DNA from 4 places in the Mesobacillus sp. AQ2 genome. Region 4 is predicted to be linked to each of the others. Evidence: riboswitches for the same ligand, from Rfam matches in the RefSeq annotation. Region 4 holds a riboswitch; each other region holds the start of a gene.
The links. Region 4 has a riboswitch for S-adenosylmethionine ahead of QNH36_RS20185 (methionine ABC transporter ATP-binding protein). Riboswitches for the same ligand answer to the same signal wherever they lie in the genome.
Positions count from the first base shown of each region.

Region 1 (4,863 bases), 1.9 Mb from region 4:
AACAGGTCGCCGATCTGGCAGGCATCTGCCGGGCATAATTCAAATCCTTCTGATGTATCAACTTTTACTGCGTAAACAAATTCTCCGCCGACAAACTCACAGCGAGTGATATAACTTTCAGGAGACTGGATATATTCCTGAATCAGTGTTATTCCATCAACAGGTTCCTCAAACGACGGGCCCTCCACATATGCCTTAAGTGCTTCAATAGATTGAAACAACTGCACGCCAAGCCCTTTTCCAGCTCGATTGTGCTTCGTGATAAAGGCTCTTCCCTCAAATGGTTTTGCCGCTTCCAGCAGCTGCTGCTTTCCAACGGTGGCGATAGTACGCGGAGTCGTTACCCCATGCTTGTTCAGCTCAAGGTATTGCTTCACTTTGCTGACTTCCAGTTCAAGTGCCCTTGATCCGTTGTACACCTTCCGGCCATGTGCCTCCAGCCAGGCTAAAACCTGAGCGGAATATTCAGGTGCGAACCGATGTCCTCTTGTATGGGAAGAAGCACTCATTCTGCTGTAAAAGATCCCCTCTGGAGGCTCCTTTGACAAATCAAGCAGCCCTTCATCCAGATGCCACTCTTCAAAAGGTATTCCCAGCTCCTCCAGGCGTTTTGTTAAATGGACAGTCCATTCACTGTTTTCATGGATGATATAAACTTCGCTCATGATCTTCATCTCCTTAAGTTTATTTATCTATCAAACTGTCAGCTGCTTTCTTTTTACCTCCACAAGCGGCATGACCTGTTTCGCGAATCTCTCCATCTCTTCCAGTTGTGGCGAGAATTGCAGCAGGAGCAATCCCAAACCTGCTTCTTCATACTGTAAAATCCGCTCGGCAATTTGGTCAGGTGTACCTACCAAATTAGGGCGCAATCCTCGGTTTGACACCGAATAATCCTGAAGCTGGATTTGCTGCTCCAGCTGTGATTTGCTGGTGAAGTCCTTGAACCCGGCATAGGCACTGGATTCTTTTACAGAAGTAATTCGTTCCAACTCCGCGAATGCTTCAGCCTCGGTGTCCCGGCAAATAACGTAAGCGGCCATGCCGAACTCTGACAGTTCAGGATTTGATGTAGCGGCCCTTAGATTTTTCATCTCTGCAATTTTCTGTTCAATCTCTTCAACCGTTCCGCCATGCATGACATATGCATCGCAGTTCTCGACAATGGTTTGCTTTCCCTTCAGACTTTCTCCGCCGGCATATAAGATCGGATTTGGACGCTGAACTGGTTTAGGAAACAGCTTCGTATCCTTTAGTTGATAGTACTTGCCTTCATATGAAAAGTTCTGTTCACTCCAAAGCCCTTTCAGTACATCAATGAATTCGTGCGTCCGGTCATACCGCTCATCATGCTCGGTAAAAATATCGCCGTACTGGCGTGCTTCTTCCTCCCACCACGCTGAAACGACATTCAGAGTAAAGCGGCCATTGCTGATCTGGTCAATGTTCGCTGCCATTTTTGCCGTAACTGCCGGGTTATGGAATCCCGGCCTCACCGCCGACATGATTTCGATTTTTTCGGTTACTGATGCCAGAGCAGCAGCGGTTGTCCACGCTTCAAGTGAGTCATGCTCAGGACCTTTTATATCATTCAAATAAAGTTCGGCAATTAATGTAGTGGAATATCCCCATTTTTCTGCTGACTGGATCACTTTCTTTGCATAATCAAAAGTTGCTGGCATTTGTTCATTCTCAACATTTCTTAACCATCCGCCAAAAATCGGCAGCCAAAATCCATACTTCATACTTCTCTCTCCTCTGCCCAATCACAATCTCTACTTTACCAACCTGTTAAGTCGGTATTTAAACCAAAAACTTGGAGACCAATTAATAGCCTCCTAAAACAAAAAGCTCCCTTCAAAAAGAAGAGAGCCATTTTATACTCCCTTCTCATCTTTCAGACAAATTGTCTGCAGGAATTGGCACAGTATTCATTGAGAACCTGTTGCCGAGGTTTCGCAGGGCCTATCCCTCCACCTCTCTTGATAAGAAGACATTCTTATTAAGTTTTAATTCATTAAAGTGATAATATTCTAAATTTGTTTAAATGTCAATTCGTTTCTCGAAATAAGTTTTAACTTCCTACCGGAAACCCCAGCAAAAACTTATTCACACGCTGTGCAGCTTCTTCCAGTCTTTCTGGAGGCTGTACCATAGCTATTCTGACATAGCCTTCTCCCTGCTGCCCAAAGGCGTCACCCGGAACCACAACAATCCCTTCCTCTTCAATCAACTTGAAGGCAAACTCGCGAGACTTCCATCCATCAGGGATTTTAGCCCAGACAAACATCGTTGCCGGAGAATTGGCTACCTGCCATCCGCTGTTCCTGAAACCGGATACTAAAGCATCCCGTCGTGCCTCATACAGTTTTAGCTGATCGCCAAGAAACGAATAGTCAGAAGTCAAAGCAGCGATTGCTGCCTTTTGGATAGGATAGAATACTCCATAATCAATATGTGACTTGAAGGATGCCAGAAGATTGATGACCTGCGAATTGCCTGCGACGTATCCAATACGGCAGCCAGCCATATTGAAGGTCTTTGAAAGCGAATTGAACTCAATGCCAACTTCCTTAGCCCCTGGTACCGAAAGGAAACTAATCTGAGGATTTCCGTCATAAATCAATTCAGAATATGCAAAATCATGGACAACTAGAATATTATGTACCCCTGCAAATTCAACTACCTCTTCAAAGAAGACTCTGTCAGCAAGTGCAGTGACAGGATTTCCCGGATAGCTCAATATCATCATTTTTGTTTTCTGTAATACTTCCTCTGGAATCTCATTTAACTGAGGAAGAAATTTATTTTCCTCCAACAGCGGCATAGGATAAATTTCCCCTCCAGCAATCGTAACGCTAGCTTCGTAGATTGGATACCCTGGATCTGGGACCAGTACATAATCACCCGGGTCAACTATGGCAGTCGCCAAATGCGCAAGTCCATCCTGTGAACCCATCAACTGCAATACTTCTGTTTTTTCATCAAGCTCGACAGAATACCGCTGGCTGTAAAAATATTTTACTGCTTCATTAAACTCGGCGATGCCCTTTAATGTGTATCCATATTTACCGGGATCCATTGAATATTTCGCCAGTGTTTCCATCACAAATGCCGGCGGCTGGAAATCCGGGCTGCCAATGCTTAAGTCAATGACATCCTTGCCATTCAACAATGCCATCTGCTTCCTGTCTACTACTTCCTGAAAAATGCTCGAAGTCATTTTTCTGATCTTTTCTGATCCGTAAATATTCATGGACATTCCCCTTTACTGTTCAATGATTCATGTTGTTCTCATGGAAGTTGATTCCTCTGAATTTTTTAAATATAAAATCGATTATAGCAGTTTCACTTTATCAGTTCTATAAAAAAATAAAAAATGAGCTGCTTTGCAGCTCATAGAATAAGTTCCTTATTAGAATAAAAGGTGTGCGATCGGCGCTACAATGATAAGTGTAAGGATTGTTCTCTGAATCCAAATGACCACCAATTTTCTCAGGCTGATTGGAATTTCTGTAGACATTATGCTTGGAATCAGTGCTGAGAAAAAGACTATGGCTGAAACTGAAACTACGCCGATGACAAACTTTGTTACCATTGGCGCCTCTGTTACAAGCATGGCAGGCAGGAACATTTCGGCGATTTCAATAGCAGATGCCTTGGCTGCCAGCATGGGTTCAGGAATCTGGAGTATCAATGTGAATGGGTAGAAAATATAGCCAATCAAATCGAATACAGGAGTAAACTCTGCTAAAACAAGACCCAACAGACCTACAGATAGAATGGACGGCAAAATCCCCATTGTCATGATCATTCCATCGCGCAAGTTATCCAGTATATTTTTCCCCAGGGAGGGTGCTTTGTTCGCTGCGAGCATAGCTTCTCCCCATGCTGTTTTGAGACGGTTCTCCGTCACTGGTTCCTCTGGAACACCTTTTCCCTCATAGTATTCGTCACTCATCGTCCTTAATGGACGCAACCTGACTGTGATGGCGGTTACAATAAATGTAACGAAAAGTGTCGTCCAGAAATACGTATTCCATACTTCCATTAATCCCAGCGTTTTTGCGACTACAATCATGAACGTGGCAGATACGGTAGAAAAGCCGGTCGCAATAATGGTTGCTTCTTTGATCGTATACTTGCCTTCCTTGAACACCCGGTTAGTAATGAGCAGTCCGATTGAATAGCTTCCAACAAAGGATGCAACTGCATCAATCGCAGCTCTTCCAGGAGTCTTCCAGACTGGCCGCATGATTGGCTGCAGAAGGACACCAAAAAATTCAAGCAGGCCATAGCCGACAAGCAATGCCAAAAAAACGGAACCAATCGGAACCAGGACTCCAACCGGAATAACCAGCTTTTCATATAGGAAAGGTCCCATCCCAGGTTCAAATAGCCATGCTGGCCCAACATCTGTCAACATCATTAATGCTACTATAACTCCAATTACTTTCAGAAACGAAAAAATCATAGTCGTCGAATTCTTATTCCAAGTTTTTCTGTAAAAAGGATAGATGGCACCAAATAAAATTACAATAAATGCGTAATACGGAACTGCTGCAGAAAAAGTGGTATTAATCCAGGTCACTAAGTGGTCAAGCGGGATTGACGATTTCCCGCCCACAGCAATTGGAACAAAAAACATGAATATGCCAATCGCACTAAACAGAAAAAACTTAATCATACTCAGGTTTGATAATGGTAGTTCCGGCTGTTTGCCAGCCTTTACTTCAGGCGTGTTCTGCACATGACTTCCTCCTTTATTTGATTTTTTATATTATTTGTAAGAGAGGAGCATGATTTTGCTCTTCTAGTTACCTAAGGAAAAGTGTCCTTTTTAATATTTATTCAATCTTGAAT
Region 1 covers NZ_CP126080.1:2,104,383-2,109,245, reverse strand. Annotated here, with positions in the region: gene QNH36_RS10510 (ATP-grasp domain-containing protein) at 1-665, opposite strand, end outside; gene QNH36_RS10505 (LLM class flavin-dependent oxidoreductase) at 696-1,745, opposite strand; SAM riboswitch class I at 1,888-1,992, opposite strand; gene QNH36_RS10500 (LL-diaminopimelate aminotransferase) at 2,075-3,256, opposite strand; gene QNH36_RS10495 (YjiH family protein) at 3,416-4,687, opposite strand.
Region 1: it holds a riboswitch for S-adenosylmethionine, as region 4 does, so the genes downstream of both, QNH36_RS10505 (LLM class flavin-dependent oxidoreductase) here and QNH36_RS20185 (methionine ABC transporter ATP-binding protein) in region 4, are expected to answer to the same signal.

Region 2 (4,863 bases), 1.9 Mb from region 4:
AGTTTGAGTTCTTTTCCATTAAGCCTCACTGTACCGCTTACGGTTTGTGACGCGCCAAAAAGCGCTTTGCACAGCTCCGTCTTCCCGGCACCGACCAGGCCGGCAATCCCGACAATCTCCCCTGCATTTACATGGAATGAAGTGTTTCTTACTTTATCCCCATCCGATAGGCCTGCCACTTCAAGCAATTGATTACCGAATGTATTGGATCTTGCCGGAAACTGATCTTCCATCCGCCGCCCAAGCATATATTCAATCACCTGCGGTGGATCTACTTCCGCAGTTTCCCTCTTTGCAATGAACTCGCCATTCCTCATGATCGTAAGCTCATCGCATAATTCAAAGATTTCCGGCATCCGGTGGGAAATGAAAATGATCCCTACATTCCTTCTAGCCAAATCGCGGACAATCCGGAACAGTTCCGATGTTTCGATATGGCTGAGCGGAGCGGTTGGTTCGTCAAGGATCAGAAATGAGCAATTGCTTGAAATCGCGCGAGCAATCAAAACAAGCTGTTTTTCCGCGAGCGTCAGTTCCCCGGCAAGCTTTTTAACAGGCAGCTTAAGGTTCATGCCTTTAAGAATGTCTTCTGCCTGCTGAAACAACTGCTTCCAATTCATCCAGTGCCTGTTGTCCAAATTCTGAACCGTTTGATTGAGCATGATATTCTCGCCCACTGTAAGCGACGGGATGATGGCTGTATCGACCTCCTGGTAGACTGTCTGGATTCCGAGCTTTTGCGCATGTGCTGGCTTCCTAATTTCCGCATACTCGCCATCAAACTGGATTTCTCCCGTGTAATGATCATGCGCGCCGGAAAGCACCTTCATCAATGTAGACTTGCCTGCGCCGTTCGCGCCGATCAATGCGTGGATCCTGCCAGTTTCCGTATTGAAATCCACACCGTTCAGCGCCCTTACGCCGGGAAACTCAATACTGATGTTTTTCATTTCAAGTATCATCCGTGTTCCCCCTCCCTTCCATTCTGCAAAGCAGACACTCTCTTTTGTTTGAGAGTGTCTGTCTTGTTTCTCTTAACTGGAAAAAATCGCACAGAATTTCTAGTTCGCTATAAAAATTAGAATCTCGCTATATAATCGAAAAAGTCGCTATATAATTGGAAAACTCGCTATATAATCGAAAAAGTCGCTAAAAAAGTCGTTATAAAACTTATCAGACAACCCTTTCAATGGTTATTTCTTATAGTGATCCTTCAATTTTTTCATCCAATCTTCTAAAAATGCATCCGATTTGCCCCATTCGTCGATGATTTCTGCGAGGTTGGCCATGTTAACTGGATTTTTTGACTGCTGAAGCTCTTCCTGTGATATCAGTGAGGCTTCAAGGTCATAAGCTGCAGGTGTTTCTTCGCCAGCCAGCTTTTTCGCCAGCAATCTCATATTCACTTCACCAATCAGCTTCGGATCAACGGCTGCTGTGTATTTCCATGGGCTGCCTTCTGCCTGGATTTCCTGAAGGTCAGCATTGGAAACATCAATTCCGTAAATCTTGATTTCATCGCGCCCTGCTTCCTTAATGGCACGAGCTGCGCCAATCGCAAATGCATCCCATGTCGCGAAGATCGCATCAATTTCTCCTTTTGGATGTTTGTTCAGCATCGCTGCCACTGCATTCTGCGTTTGTACACTTGTATCGGCTGCGGCAACTCCAAATCTCTCAACCTCTTTGATTCCAGGGTTTGCCTTCAGCGTTTCCTGATAAACTTTATTTCTTCTGACCATTGGCGGGAAGCCATCGACCCAGAGGTAAACGATATTCGCTTCACCATTTTGGTCCTTCACAAGCTGGTCGAGTGCCTGGGTTGCCAGTGCTTCGTCATCCTGGGAAGTAAGTGTTACACCTTCAACCTTGGCAAGGTCAGGATTCGAATCGAACGTCACGACACTTTTGCCCTTATCCGTCAATTTTTTTACATCATCTACAGTTGCTGCGTCATCACCATGTGAGATGATGAATCCGTCATAGTCCTGCTGCAGCCCCTGGTTGATGGCGTCATGGAATTTTGCTGTATCTCCATTAGCAGTAAAGACGTCCACCTTGAAGCCAAGCGCCTCGCCTTCAGCCTTCGCTCCGGCTAAAAACTGTGCAGTATGATCATCTCCGCCAATCTTGCGGATGACTTTGATTTTGACTTCCTCACCTTTTGCAAAGCGCTCCGGAACTCCCTCAACAGGACCGCTTACCGTCTTCGTTTCTCCTCCGCCGCAGCCCGTCAGCAGCAATGCTGAGGCAACCGCCGTTAAAAACACCTTTTTAAATCCAACTCTTTTCATCTGCATTTCCCCCTTAATGTGTCTGCTCAGCTAACCCAAATAAAAAAACCTCTCCAGAAAAGAGAGGTTTCGAACGCAAAATGATGAAAAGGTCAGATTCCTCTCTTATCTTCCAAAACATATCGTTTTGCAGGATTTAGCACCAATTCCTGATGGAACGGTTGCCGGGCGTCATAGGGCCAGTCCCTCTGCCACTCTTGATAAGAGAATTTCGTTATTAAATTAATCTGGCAAATTGATAAACTTTACTTTAAACTCCTGTAATCATATTGTCAATACTATTATGAAAATTAAATTTATATTCTTAGAAAAGCGTCTCAAAAAAAAAGAAGACCCCCAAATCCGGGAATCTTCTTTTCAAAATCAACCTCTGCCCGCTGCGGTCATCCATTCAGACTGACGAAGTTTCACTTCATAAAGCGTCAATGGATCGCGGTACAATTCCGGGTTGACTCTCAATTTTTCCAATTCATTTTTACCGTGTTCGATTTCGTTCTTAGCTTCTTCTACAGATTCTTCTAGAACGATGAAAGGCTGTTTGAAGAACAAGTTCACATCGCGTTCAATCGATTTCTCGAAGATCTCGAATTGCTGCAGGAATTTCTTGGCGATGGTTACGCCAATTTCATAATAATCCTCTGTCTCCAGATAGGATTTATACCTGTTATAAAGCATCGTATTGTTTTGCGGCAGGACGCCAAGCAGCTTTCCGGCGCTTTTCAGGAAAAAGGCTTGAGGGGTCGAACGGTTCATGATGTTGACCTTTTCATAGTGAACCCCATTCGTCATCCGGTCCGCATCACGGCGCCAGTCATCAAGTACCCTGAAATCACAGTCAAGACTGATCCTTTCTTCTCCGTACATCGAATTAAAGCCCTCTGCCATTTCGTCCAGATAATTCTGGCTCTGGTCAAACTCATCTTTCGAAAATTGGATCCAGTCATTCAAATCGGAATGGAATTTTGGCAATACCGTTTTTTCCAGATATTCTTCGATTCGCTTGTTCATTTCCTGATCCATTTCCGAATGGATTTTACCAAAATCACTATCCTCCGTCACCAAGTCAGAGCAGCTGCGCAGTAATTCTGGAACCTTCTCGATGATTTCCGCACGCGTCTCATCCTTGATTTTACGGAATGACTTCTGGATGGAGCGGGACTTTTCCTCTTCAATATCGCCTAACTGATTGATGGCACCATTCAGCTTGCTGACCATTTCCTCATTCCAGCTGATGGACTCCATATGGTTATTTTCGAGTTCAACCCGCTTATCGAGCAAATACGTGATTGCTCGTCTGACAAAGAACTGCAGTTTAGCAGTGCGTTCCTGGTCAAGATCGACTGCGTTTCTAGTTGTTTTAATAAAATTGGAGAAATCCTTCAGCTGCTGGGCATTATCGTAATTGGATGAGAAGGCGAACATTTTTGCATCCGGATAGTATTGGCTGACCTCTGCCCATGCCTGGTCAAAAACTTCCGCTGCTTCCTGCTGTCCGTATATCACATCAATCTTATTCAACAGGAAGTGAATGTTCAGATCCGGGAAAAACTCTGATATTTTCCCGAGTATCTCCCTTTCTCTTTCCGTAAAAGGATCACTCGCATTAAGAACGAACAGCAGACTATCGGCAAATCTCAAGTAATTATAGAGCGGATGCCTATCATAGTTATTGCGGTTGACACCCGGAGTATCAATCAACGCCAGGTCATGATCGCGCAGGAATGGGAAGTCTGCCTTGAAATCAATGATGGTTTCATTCTTATGATTCTTGCGGCTGACACCTGCTGCCTCCTTGAAGTCCTCAATATCCGTGATCTGTCTTATTTCCGTATCAGTTATTTCATGGGCTGCCGGGTTTTCCTGATCCATGAAACGGATGACCGCTGCAGTCGGAGCAGTAAGCAATTTTTCGCCCACGACCGTGTTGACGAAGGAAGACTTTCCATTGCCTGACACGCCGGCGACCAGCATATTATGGACATTGGACTCGTGTAACTCCTGGACCATCCACTTAATCTTGTTGCCAACCTCAATCCCGTGCTCTTCTGCCCATTTGATGATCGACTCGAACAACATCATGCTATCCTTATAGCCATCATGGTACTCATTCGAGTTCAGGACTAATGTCTCTGCATCATGTATCGCCGAAGCCGTAATCGATCCTGGAAATACCTCATTCCAGGCAATGATGGATGACGCTGCGACAAGGCTGTTCACCGGGCTTGTTATTTTCAGCCAGTTGGTCAGCAATTCCGGGATCAGCGGCGATATTTCCTTGATCAGCATGTCTCCATTAATCAATTCGAAATAGCTTTCCTGATAGACCGCTGAAAGCTCTGTCCAGCCATCTCTCCTGTTTCCGTCCATCCCGCTGAATAATTGATTGAATTCCCTTAACCATGCCATGTAGGTGCTCTCGTTCCGGTAGCTTTGCCATAAGGATACAGCGAGCTGTTCAAACCGGCTTCTGTCCACCTGGAATAACACGGATAATGCCTCGTTAAAATAATTAGGGGCGAACTGGGCGGTGCGTCCCTGTTCAACATACTGGGTCAAGATATCAAACCAT
Region 2 covers NZ_CP126080.1:1,131,501-1,136,363, reverse strand. Annotated here, with positions in the region: gene QNH36_RS05620 (sugar ABC transporter ATP-binding protein) at 1-962, opposite strand, end outside; gene QNH36_RS05615 (sugar ABC transporter substrate-binding protein) at 1,194-2,294, opposite strand; SAM riboswitch class I at 2,397-2,501, opposite strand; gene QNH36_RS05610 (dynamin family protein) at 2,658-4,863, opposite strand, start outside.
Region 2: it holds a riboswitch for S-adenosylmethionine, as region 4 does, so the genes downstream of both, QNH36_RS05615 (sugar ABC transporter substrate-binding protein) here and QNH36_RS20185 (methionine ABC transporter ATP-binding protein) in region 4, are expected to answer to the same signal.

Region 3 (4,863 bases), 1.5 Mb from region 4:
TTTATTTGAAGAAGAAAGTCGTTTCATTAAGTTTAACAGCAAGCTTGGCCTTGAGCGGATTGGTTGCAGCTTCGGGCTTTGCAGCACCTTCGGAAGATTCAGCATCCAAGAAGTTCACAAAGAGCCATGGAACACAAGAGTTTGTTGCAGGCAAACTTACAAACCCATCCGATAAAGCAGCTAAGGATGTTGTTCTTGGCTATTTGAAAGCTTCTAAAGGTAAATATAGCCTTAGTGCCAATGATAGTTTCATAGTCAAATCACAGGAAGCAGATCAGCTTGGCGGAGATGTAGTCCGCCTGCAGCAAGTATACAATGGTGTACCTGTTTGGGGAGCTAACCAGGCAGCAAGAGTGGATGAAGCTGGAGTCCTTCAAGTCTTCAGTGGTACTGTCAGCAAAGGATTGGGCGAAAAACTGGTAAAGGCTTCAAATAAGAAGTCACAGAGAGACGCCATCGCAACAGCCGAAAAAGATCTTGGCTTCAAACCAGATTACGAAGCAGCTCCATCTGCTGAATTGGTTGTTTATCCTGCAGAGGATCAGGCTGTGTATGCCTATCATGTAACATTGAACTTCCTCAGTCCGGAACCAGGCAATTACCAGTACTTTATCAATGCAGTAACAGGCGAAATTATCAATAAGTACAATGCGATTCATACTGCCGGCAAAACCAATCCATCTTTAACTGGTACAAATACCGTTGGATCTGGTGTCGGAGTACTGGGTGACCAGAAATCATTGAACACTCTACTTTCAAATGGTTCTTATTACCTGCAGGACAATACTCGTGGAAACGGCGTTTTCACATACGATGCTAAAAACCGTCAACTAACTCCTGGTACCCTTTGGGCCGATGCGGACAATAATTTGAATGCATCATATGATCGTGCAGCAGTGGATGCTCACTATTATGCAGGTCTGACATATGATTACTATAAAAACAAGTTTGGCCGGAATTCGTATGACAACAAAGGAGCAGCACTGAAATCCACAGTTCACTATGGCAGAAGTTACAACAATGCTTTCTGGAACGGACAGCAAATGGTTTACGGGGACGGTGATGGCACAACCTTCATCCCTCTTTCCGGAGGTCTTGATGTTGTGGCGCATGAATTGACTCACGCTGTGACAGATTTCAGTTCTGATCTGGTTTACCAGTACGAATCAGGCGCACTGAACGAAGCGATTTCCGATATCTTCGGCACACTCGCTGAATTCCATGACAACAGAAATCCTGATTTCGAAATCGGCGAGGACATCTACACACCTAACACGGCTGGTGACGCGCTGCGCTCAATGAGCGACCCAACTAAATACGGCGACCCTGATCACTATTCCAAGCGTTATACTGGAACTTCTGATAATGGCGGAGTCCACACAAACAGCGGAATTATCAACAAAGCAGCCTACCTTCTTAGCCAGGGCGGCACACATTACGGTGTGACGGTTTCAGGAGTCGGTACTGAAAAAATGGGTGCAATCTTCTATCGTGCAAACACAGTTTATTACACATCTTCAACAAACTTCAGCCAGGCACGTGCAGGAGCTGTACAAGCTGCTAAAGACCTTTATGGGTCAACTTCTCCAGAGGTCGATGCAGTCAATAAAGCTTTTGAAGCAGTAGGAATAAATTAATAGCTTGATATTCAGTCAGACTGGCTCTTGTTTTAAGAGAGCCAGTCTTTGTTATGTATCTCTTTTGAAATGCAGTTACTTTCCGATTGAGGTCAAAGCCGCATTGGTGCCCTCTTTTAAAGATATCCTGAACTTTTGGTCACCCATAACCACTTGTGGTGCTCATTTTTATAGAATTGCTGAATTTTAGGTTACCAATCCTCCCTGTTATCCCTCATAATCCTCCAATTAAGACAAAATCCTTTTTGTGATACAAGTCATAATCGATAAACGCTTTTGATGGTCATCATACCGCCGTGATTTTCCCCCAATTACTTCACCGCTTTAAATAAATGATTGACAATCTTCTATAACAGCGTTAATATTTAGAGAAATTTAATAATTCAATTTTATTTAATCTTATCGAGAGAAGCTGAGGGTCCTGGCCCTATGAAGCTTCAGCAACCTTCAACATTGTTGAAAAGGTGCTAATTCCAGCAAGTTTTTAAAAACTTGGCAGATAAGAAGTTGGCTGATATTTTAAAAGTCTTCTTCTTTAGAAGGCTTTTTTGTTTTTAATTTTTATTTTCGCAATTACGCTGGTAGTTTACTAGTTTAAATGCGAGGATTTAAAACAAACATTGCCTCCTGCCTCCTGCCGAAAAATTAAGGAGTGAGTATATTGGTGAAAATTGATACGAAGTTAGCACAGCTTGGCAATCGAAGTGAATCTGCAACTGGTGCAGTCAATCCTCCTATTTATTTAACAACAGCGTACCGTCACGAAGGGATCGGCCAGTCCAGCGGTTATGATTATGTTCGCACCGGCAACCCGACTCGCGAAATTTTGGAAAAGGCGATTGCCGATCTTGAAGAAGGTGACCGAGGATATGCCTGCAGCTCGGGAATGGCGGCAATTTGGACGATTCTTACGTTATTCCAGTCTGGAGATGAATGGATTGTCTCAAAAGATTTGTACGGAGGTACTTACAGACTACTTGAGCAGGGGTTCAAAAAGTGGGGATTACATAGTACGTATGCGGACATGTCGAATTTAAATGAAATCAAACAAGCCATCAACCAAAATACGAAGGCGCTGTTTGTGGAAACGCCGACAAATCCGTTGATGGAACTGGCTGATATCCAGGCCATTGCGGAGATTGCCAAAGAGAACGGGATACTGCTGATCGTGGATAATACCTTCTACACTCCCCTTCTCCAAAAGCCTTTGACTTCAGGCGCAGATATTGTGATCCACAGTGCCACGAAATATCTTGGCGGCCATAATGATGTGCTTGCAGGTTTGATTGTTGCGAGGGGTGAAAAAATTTGTGATTCCCTCTCCCTGCATCATAATGGGGGCGGAGCGGTGTTGAGCCCTTTCGATTCCTGGCTACTTCTGCGCGGCATGAAGACATTGTCATTAAGGATGGAGCGGCATGAGCGGAATGCCAGAGCACTGGTTGAATTCTTGGAGAATCATGATTCTGTAAAGGATGTCCTTTATCCAGGCAGAGGCGGAATGATTTCATTCCGAGTACAGTCTCCTGCCATCGTCAATCCATTTTTGAAAAATCTATCCACAATCACTTTTGCTGAGAGTCTTGGAGGCGTTGAAAGTTTCATTACCTACCCGGCTACTCAGACACATGCGGATATACCTGCAGAAGTCCGTGAAAAAACAGGTGTTTGTGATAGGCTCCTGCGATTCTCTGTTGGAATTGAGAATCACGAAGATTTAATTGATGATCTGGAAGCGGCTTTTAAAAAGGCATATGAGGAGGCTAAAGTTAAATGAGCCAACCATATACCTTCGAAACCCAGCTGCTGCATAATAGATATAAGGTGGATCCTGCAACTGGCGGAGTGAGTGTTCCAATCCAGCATGCTTCTACCTACCATCAGCCTTCGATTGATCACTTTGGAAAATATGATTACAGCCGCAGCCTCAACCCTACCAGGGAAGCACTCGAGGATATAATCGCTGAATTGGAGGGCGGTGTAAGAGGATTTGCCTTTTCATCAGGAATGGCTGCGATTTCAACTGCATTTATGCTGCTTTCGCAGGGAGATCATGTGGTCATCACCGAGGATGTTTATGGTGGTACATACAGAATGGTAACACAGGTTCTGAATCGTTTTGGAATTGAACATACGTTTGTGGACATGACAGACCTGGATGCCGTGGAACAGGCTGTCCGCCCTAACACTGCATTGCTGTATGCAGAAACACCTTCCAACCCGTTGTTAAAAATAACGGATATTCGTGCACTTAGCTCAATTGCCAAAAAGCACGGAGCATATACTTTTGTGGACAATACCTTCATGACTCCCTACCTGCAGCGGCCATTGGATTTAGGAGCCGATATCGTGCTTCATAGCGCCACAAAGTTTCTGTCCGGCCACAGTGATACCGTTGCTGGCCTGGCTGTTGTAAAGGATGAGCAATTGGCAAACAGGCTATATTCACTTCAGAACTCCTTCGGCGCGGTCCTCGGAGTCCAGGATGCCTGGCTGGTGATGAGAGGAATTAAGACATTATCTGTAAGAATGAACCAATCCCAGGACAGTGCTAGAAAGATTGCACAATTTCTAAAAGGCCAGCCTTTGATCAAAAATGTATTTTATCCTGGACTGGCAAGTCATTCACAGTCGGATCTTCAATCCCAGCAGGCGGGTGGTCCAGGAGCTGTCCTTTCATTTGAGTTTGGAAATGAAGGCCTCCTTCCTGGATTTATTGATTCCGTTAAGTTACCGGTTTTTGCAGTCAGCCTTGGGGCTGTAGAGTCTATCCTCTCTTATCCTGCAAAAATGTCACACGCAGCGATGCCGCCGGAGGAACGCAAGCTAAGAGGAATAGGTGATGGTCTTCTCAGGCTTTCAGTGGGGCTTGAAAACGCTGATGACTTGATTTCTGATTTCCAACAGGCTTTGTACGGATTAGAAACGGCAGCTGCATATAGGGAGGGATTATCATGAGTTTCCTGAAACGTATGGAAAATGAAATTTTGATAGCGGATGGTGCAATCGGTACCCTACTCCATTCCTACGGAGCAGGTACCTGTTTCGAAGAGTTGAATCTCTCTCAGCCAGAAGCGATTGTAAAAATCCATAAAGCCTATATGAACGCTGGAGCCGACCTGATCCAGACAAATACTTATGCTGCCAATTATATAAAACTCGAAAGATATGGACTTGAAGACCAGGTGAAGGAAATCAACAGCGCTGCCGTCCGGCTCGCGCGTCA
Region 3 covers NZ_CP126080.1:2,462,678-2,467,540, reverse strand. Annotated here, with positions in the region: gene QNH36_RS12375 (M4 family metallopeptidase) at 6-1,637, shown strand; SAM riboswitch class I at 2,034-2,143, shown strand; gene QNH36_RS12370 (methionine biosynthesis PLP-dependent protein) at 2,299-3,414, shown strand; gene metC (cystathionine beta-lyase) at 3,411-4,595, shown strand; gene QNH36_RS12360 (bifunctional homocysteine S-methyltransferase/methylenetetrahydrofolate reductase) at 4,592-4,863, shown strand, end outside.
Region 3: it holds a riboswitch for S-adenosylmethionine, as region 4 does, so the genes downstream of both, QNH36_RS12370 (methionine biosynthesis PLP-dependent protein) here and QNH36_RS20185 (methionine ABC transporter ATP-binding protein) in region 4, are expected to answer to the same signal.

Region 4 (4,863 bases):
ATCTGCTTGCGTTGAATGCAGCGATCGAAGCTGCAAGGGCTGGAGAGGCTGGCAAAGGATTTGCGGTCGTTGCGTCCGAGGTCAGGAAGCTGGCTGAAGAGTCAAACCTCGCAACAACGCAAATTTTCGATATGGTCAATCTGTTGAAGACTGGACTAGATGAAATCGGAGAAGCTGTGAACAAAGGCGGCGCCATCGCTGATGAGCAAATGGATTCGATGAACCTGACAATGTCAGCTTTTGAAAATATCGAAGCCAGAGTCAGCGGCATCTCTGAAAAAATCACCCAGCTTGTAAGCGGAATGGAAGCCTCCAAGGAACTGGGAGCCAAGGTCCTGCACAATGTTGAATCCATCAGTGCCGTCGTCGAAGAAACAGCAGCTGGAAGTGAAGAAATTTCAGCCTCCACAACGGAACAATTATCGGCATTCGGCAACCTTTCGAAAAAGGTAACAGACTTAAGGAAACTGACCAATGAGTTGAATGAATCTGTTTCTATCTTTAAGTTTAATAAATGATTATAAGAGTATCATGGCCTGGAGCTGTGGTACTTTTTTTATGGAGCAAAATGGACACTTGGTCGAATTATTTGAAAAAGTGGTCGAAATAATCCAAAATGTGGTCGATATATCCGGAAATTTGGTCGAAATAATCTAAAAAGTGTTCGAAAAAATGAAAAAATCGCCAAAATAATGAGTTGCGCAGTAAATCAGTGCATATAAAATGGCGGAAATTATGATAAATGATTCCCGACGGTGATATGATCCCTTTAATTTACATGCAGTTTCCAATATATGAGTCTATAATAAAATAAAAGAAATAAGAATTATAGAAAGAGACTGCATAGGGCTAAAAACAGAAGAGAAGGTGAAGTGTTGAAACAAAAAGATTTATTCCTGGCATTTTTCCGCGTGGGAATCCTTGGCTATGGCGGCGGGCCGTCATCGATTCCGCTCGTACATAAGGAAGTGGTAGATAAGTATAAATGGATGGACTCTGATGAGTTCGGTGATATTCTGGCTTTGGGAAATGCGCTCCCCGGTCCGATCGCGACGAAAATGGCAGGGTATATCGGCTATCGTGTGGGCGGGATCCTGGGCATGGTCAATGCCCTGGCCGCAACGATGATTCCGACGATTATCCTGATGATTATCCTGCTTACGACTCTGAACTCATACAAGGATCAGCCGTGGGTAAAAGGAATGGCAGATGCTGTTGTACCGGTTGTTGCCGTCATGCTCGCTGTCCTGACATGGGACTTCATTAAGAAATCGGGTAAATCGAAGCTTGGCTGGGCCAGGACAGCTATTGCGCTGATTGCCAGCCTGGTGCTCCTCCAGATCTTGAATATACATCCGGCAATCTTGATTTTCATTTTGCTGCTTGGCGCTTTAATAAAAAAAGACTCTTCTCCAATTGAAAAGAAACAAATGGGAGGGGAGCAGAAATGATTTATTTCCAAATATTTTTGGCCTTTTTCATTCCTGGTATTTTAGGCTATGGCGGAGGGCCGGCCTCGATCCCGTTGATTGAAAATGAAGTCGTCGACCGATATGACTGGATGACGGTCAATGAATTCAGTGAAGTCCTGGCGATGGGCAATGCACTCCCGGGGCCGATTGCGACGAAGATGGCCGGGTATATCGGCTATTCAGAAGGCGGAATCCTCGGCGCCATTGTCGGTGTGTTTGCAGCCGTGGCACCATCGCTGATTCTGATGATCGGTCTGCTAGGACTGTTGATGAAATTCAAGGATTCTCCTCGTGTCAAAAGGCTGACAATCGTTGTCCGGCCAGTCATTGCGGTGCTCCTGGGAGTCATGACCTATGATTTCTTTTTTTCCTCCTATGAAGGTGTCGGTTTGACACAGACCATCCTGATTGGCGGCATCAGCTTCGTCCTGATGGAAAAACTGAAGGTACACCCGGCGTATGTCATAGCCGGTGCCCTCGTCTATGGTGCCCTTGTTTTAGCGTAAACAAGGGTTTTTCTTTTTGAAAATAAATTCTCTTACAGCCCCAATGATGTAAGCGATTACAACCTGAAAAAGACTAAAAAACTCTGTTGACAAATATTTCAGAGAGTTTTAATATTTCAATTATCAAAATGAATTTAATAAGTTACTTATCAAGAGAGACTGAGGGATTAGGCCCGATGACGTCCGGCAACCTCCTTTATGGAAAGGTGCCACTTCCTACAGAATGGTTTCATTCTGAAAGATAAGTCGTATAGATATTTACGATGCCTCTTTCTTTGAATGAAAGAGGCTTTTTTTATTGAGTGAAAATGGGGGTGCAAAAATGATTGAAGTGAAGAATCTGGTCAAGGTATATGACACGAAAAAGGGATCGGTGACAGGCGTTGACGATGTTTCGTTAAAAGTAGAAAAGGGCGAAATTTACGGGATTGTCGGATACAGCGGCGCAGGCAAAAGTTCTTTGCTTAGATGCCTGAACCTCCTTGAGAAGCCGACATCGGGAGAGGTTTTTATTGAGGGTGTGGAGCTAACCTCTTTAGGCAAGGGCGATTTAAGGAAATCCCGGTTGAAAATCGGGATGATTTTTCAGCATTTCCATCTTGTAAGTGCAAAGACAGTCAGCGAAAATATCACTTTTGCGCTAAAAGCTGCCGGCACTCCGAAAACAGAGATAAATGAGAGAGTGCTAGAGCTTTTACATATGGTGGGCCTTTCCGACAAGAAAGACGTCTATCCTGCACAGCTGTCCGGCGGCCAGAAACAGCGTGTTGGCATAGCCAGGGCGCTGGCGAATAATCCATCCGTCCTGCTCTGCGATGAAGCAACCTCTGCTCTTGACCCAAGCACGACCCGCTCTATTTTATCTTTACTAAAAAAGATTAATAGAGAGTTAGGAATCACAATCGTGCTTATAACGCATGAAATGGAAGTGGTCAAGACGATTTGTGACCGAATGGCTGTGATGCAAGATGGAAAAATCATTGAAGAGGGAAATGTCTACGATGTTTTTGCCAATCCACAGGAGCCGCTGACAAAGGATTTCGTCAACTCCATCCTACAATTCGAATTGCCGGAAAGACTGATGAAGGAGCGGGAAGGCAAATTGATCAAGATTTATTTCCAGGGCGAGATTGCCGAGCAGGGGGTCATCTCGGATGTATTCCAGAAATTCAAGGTGAGGGGAAACATCCTTCACGGCAAAATCGAGTATATTCAGGAAATCCCACTAGGGATTTTCATTATGGAAGTTTCGGGCGAGACACTTGAAATCGACCGGGCCATTGAATACATCGCAGCAAGGACAAGAAATCTGGAGGTGATTGAAGATGCTGCTTGATAACCTGATCGCACTGCTGCCGGAACTGAATAAAGCATTCTTTGAAACAATTTATATGGTCGGCATCTCCATCCTTGTCTCGATCATTGTTGGGCTGCCGACAGGTGTTCTTCTTTTTGTCACCGATAAAGGCCTGTTCCTGGAGAACCAGCTTTTTAAAACTATTGCTGGTTTTATCGTCAATATGATCCGCTCGGTTCCGTTCATCATCCTGTTGATCGCACTGCTGCCGCTGGCGAATTTAATCGCCGGCACGACAATCGGGCCGACTGCGGCATCTGTTTCATTATCTGTCGCGGCGATTCCGTTCTTTGCGAGAATCGTAGAGCAAAGCTTGCGCGAAATTGATAAAGGGGTCATCGAGGCAGCGGTGGCCACCGGAGCGACTCCGTGGATGATCATCAAGGATGTCCTCATTCCAGAGGCAAAGCCTGGAATCGTCCAGGGTATCACCATCACGATCATCAGCCTTGTAGCATACTCGGCAATGGCCGGGATCGTTGGCGGCGGCGGAGTCGGTGACCTGGCAATCCGCTTCGGTTATTACCGGTACGACAATACCATCATGATTACGACGGTTATTATCCTGATATGCCTTGTCCAGCTGATTCAGTTTGGCGGCGACAGGATTGCTAAATTAGTAGACAAAAGATAAAAATTGGGGGTTATTTTAAAATGAAGAAATTATTATTCTCTTTACTGTTACTTCTATCAATCAGCTTGTTGGCTGCATGCGGCAGTGACTCAGCCTCAGGCGGCGATGCGAAGGCTGACAAAAAGCAGGTAACATTCGGAGCGACATCCGGACCGTACAGTGATATGGTCACAAAAGGCATCAAGCCTCTGCTTGAGAAAAAAGGCTATGAAGTGAAAGTGGTCGAATTCAGCGATTACATCCAGCCTAATCTGGCTTTGTCAAAAGGAGACCTTGATGCCAACCTGTTCCAGCACAAGGTGTACATGGAGAATTTTGCAAAAGAACACGATCTTGAACTGTCTGAAGTAATTGTTGTACCAACAGCGCCAATGGGGATCTACTCCAAGAAGTTCAATTCACTGGATGAAGTCGCAGAGGGTTCAGACATCGCGATTCCAAACGATCCAACAAATGCTGCGCGTGCCTTCCTGATCCTTGAGGATGCCGGCCTGATTACACTCGATCCTAATGCTGATCCGCTGACTGTTTCTGAAAAAGATGTAAAAGATAATGTCAAGAACCTGCAGTTCAAGCCAATCGAAGCAGCTCAGCTTCCAAGGGCTGTTGAGAGCGTCGACCTGTCAGCGGTACCCGGCAACTTTGCCCTCGCAGCAAAAATGGATCTGTTGACTGCGCTTCAGCTTGAAAACATGCCGGACCAGTATCGCAACCGTGTCGTCATTAACACAAAGGACCAGGATGCCCAATTTGCAGAGGACATCAAGGAAGTCGTCGAGTCTGATGAGTTTGAAAAAATCATCGATAATGATTTCAAAGGTTTTGGAAAGCCAGAATGGATGAAGTAAGAGTATGATGTAAGGAAGTCCCAGCAGCCGATGCTCCTGGGACTTT
Region 4 covers NZ_CP126080.1:4,008,581-4,013,443, reverse strand. Annotated here, with positions in the region: gene QNH36_RS20200 (methyl-accepting chemotaxis protein) at 1-518, shown strand, start outside; gene QNH36_RS20195 (chromate transporter) at 876-1,451, shown strand; gene QNH36_RS20190 (chromate transporter) at 1,448-1,978, shown strand; SAM riboswitch class I at 2,122-2,226, shown strand; gene QNH36_RS20185 (methionine ABC transporter ATP-binding protein) at 2,301-3,314, shown strand; gene QNH36_RS20180 (methionine ABC transporter permease) at 3,304-3,969, shown strand; gene QNH36_RS20175 (MetQ/NlpA family ABC transporter substrate-binding protein) at 3,990-4,817, shown strand.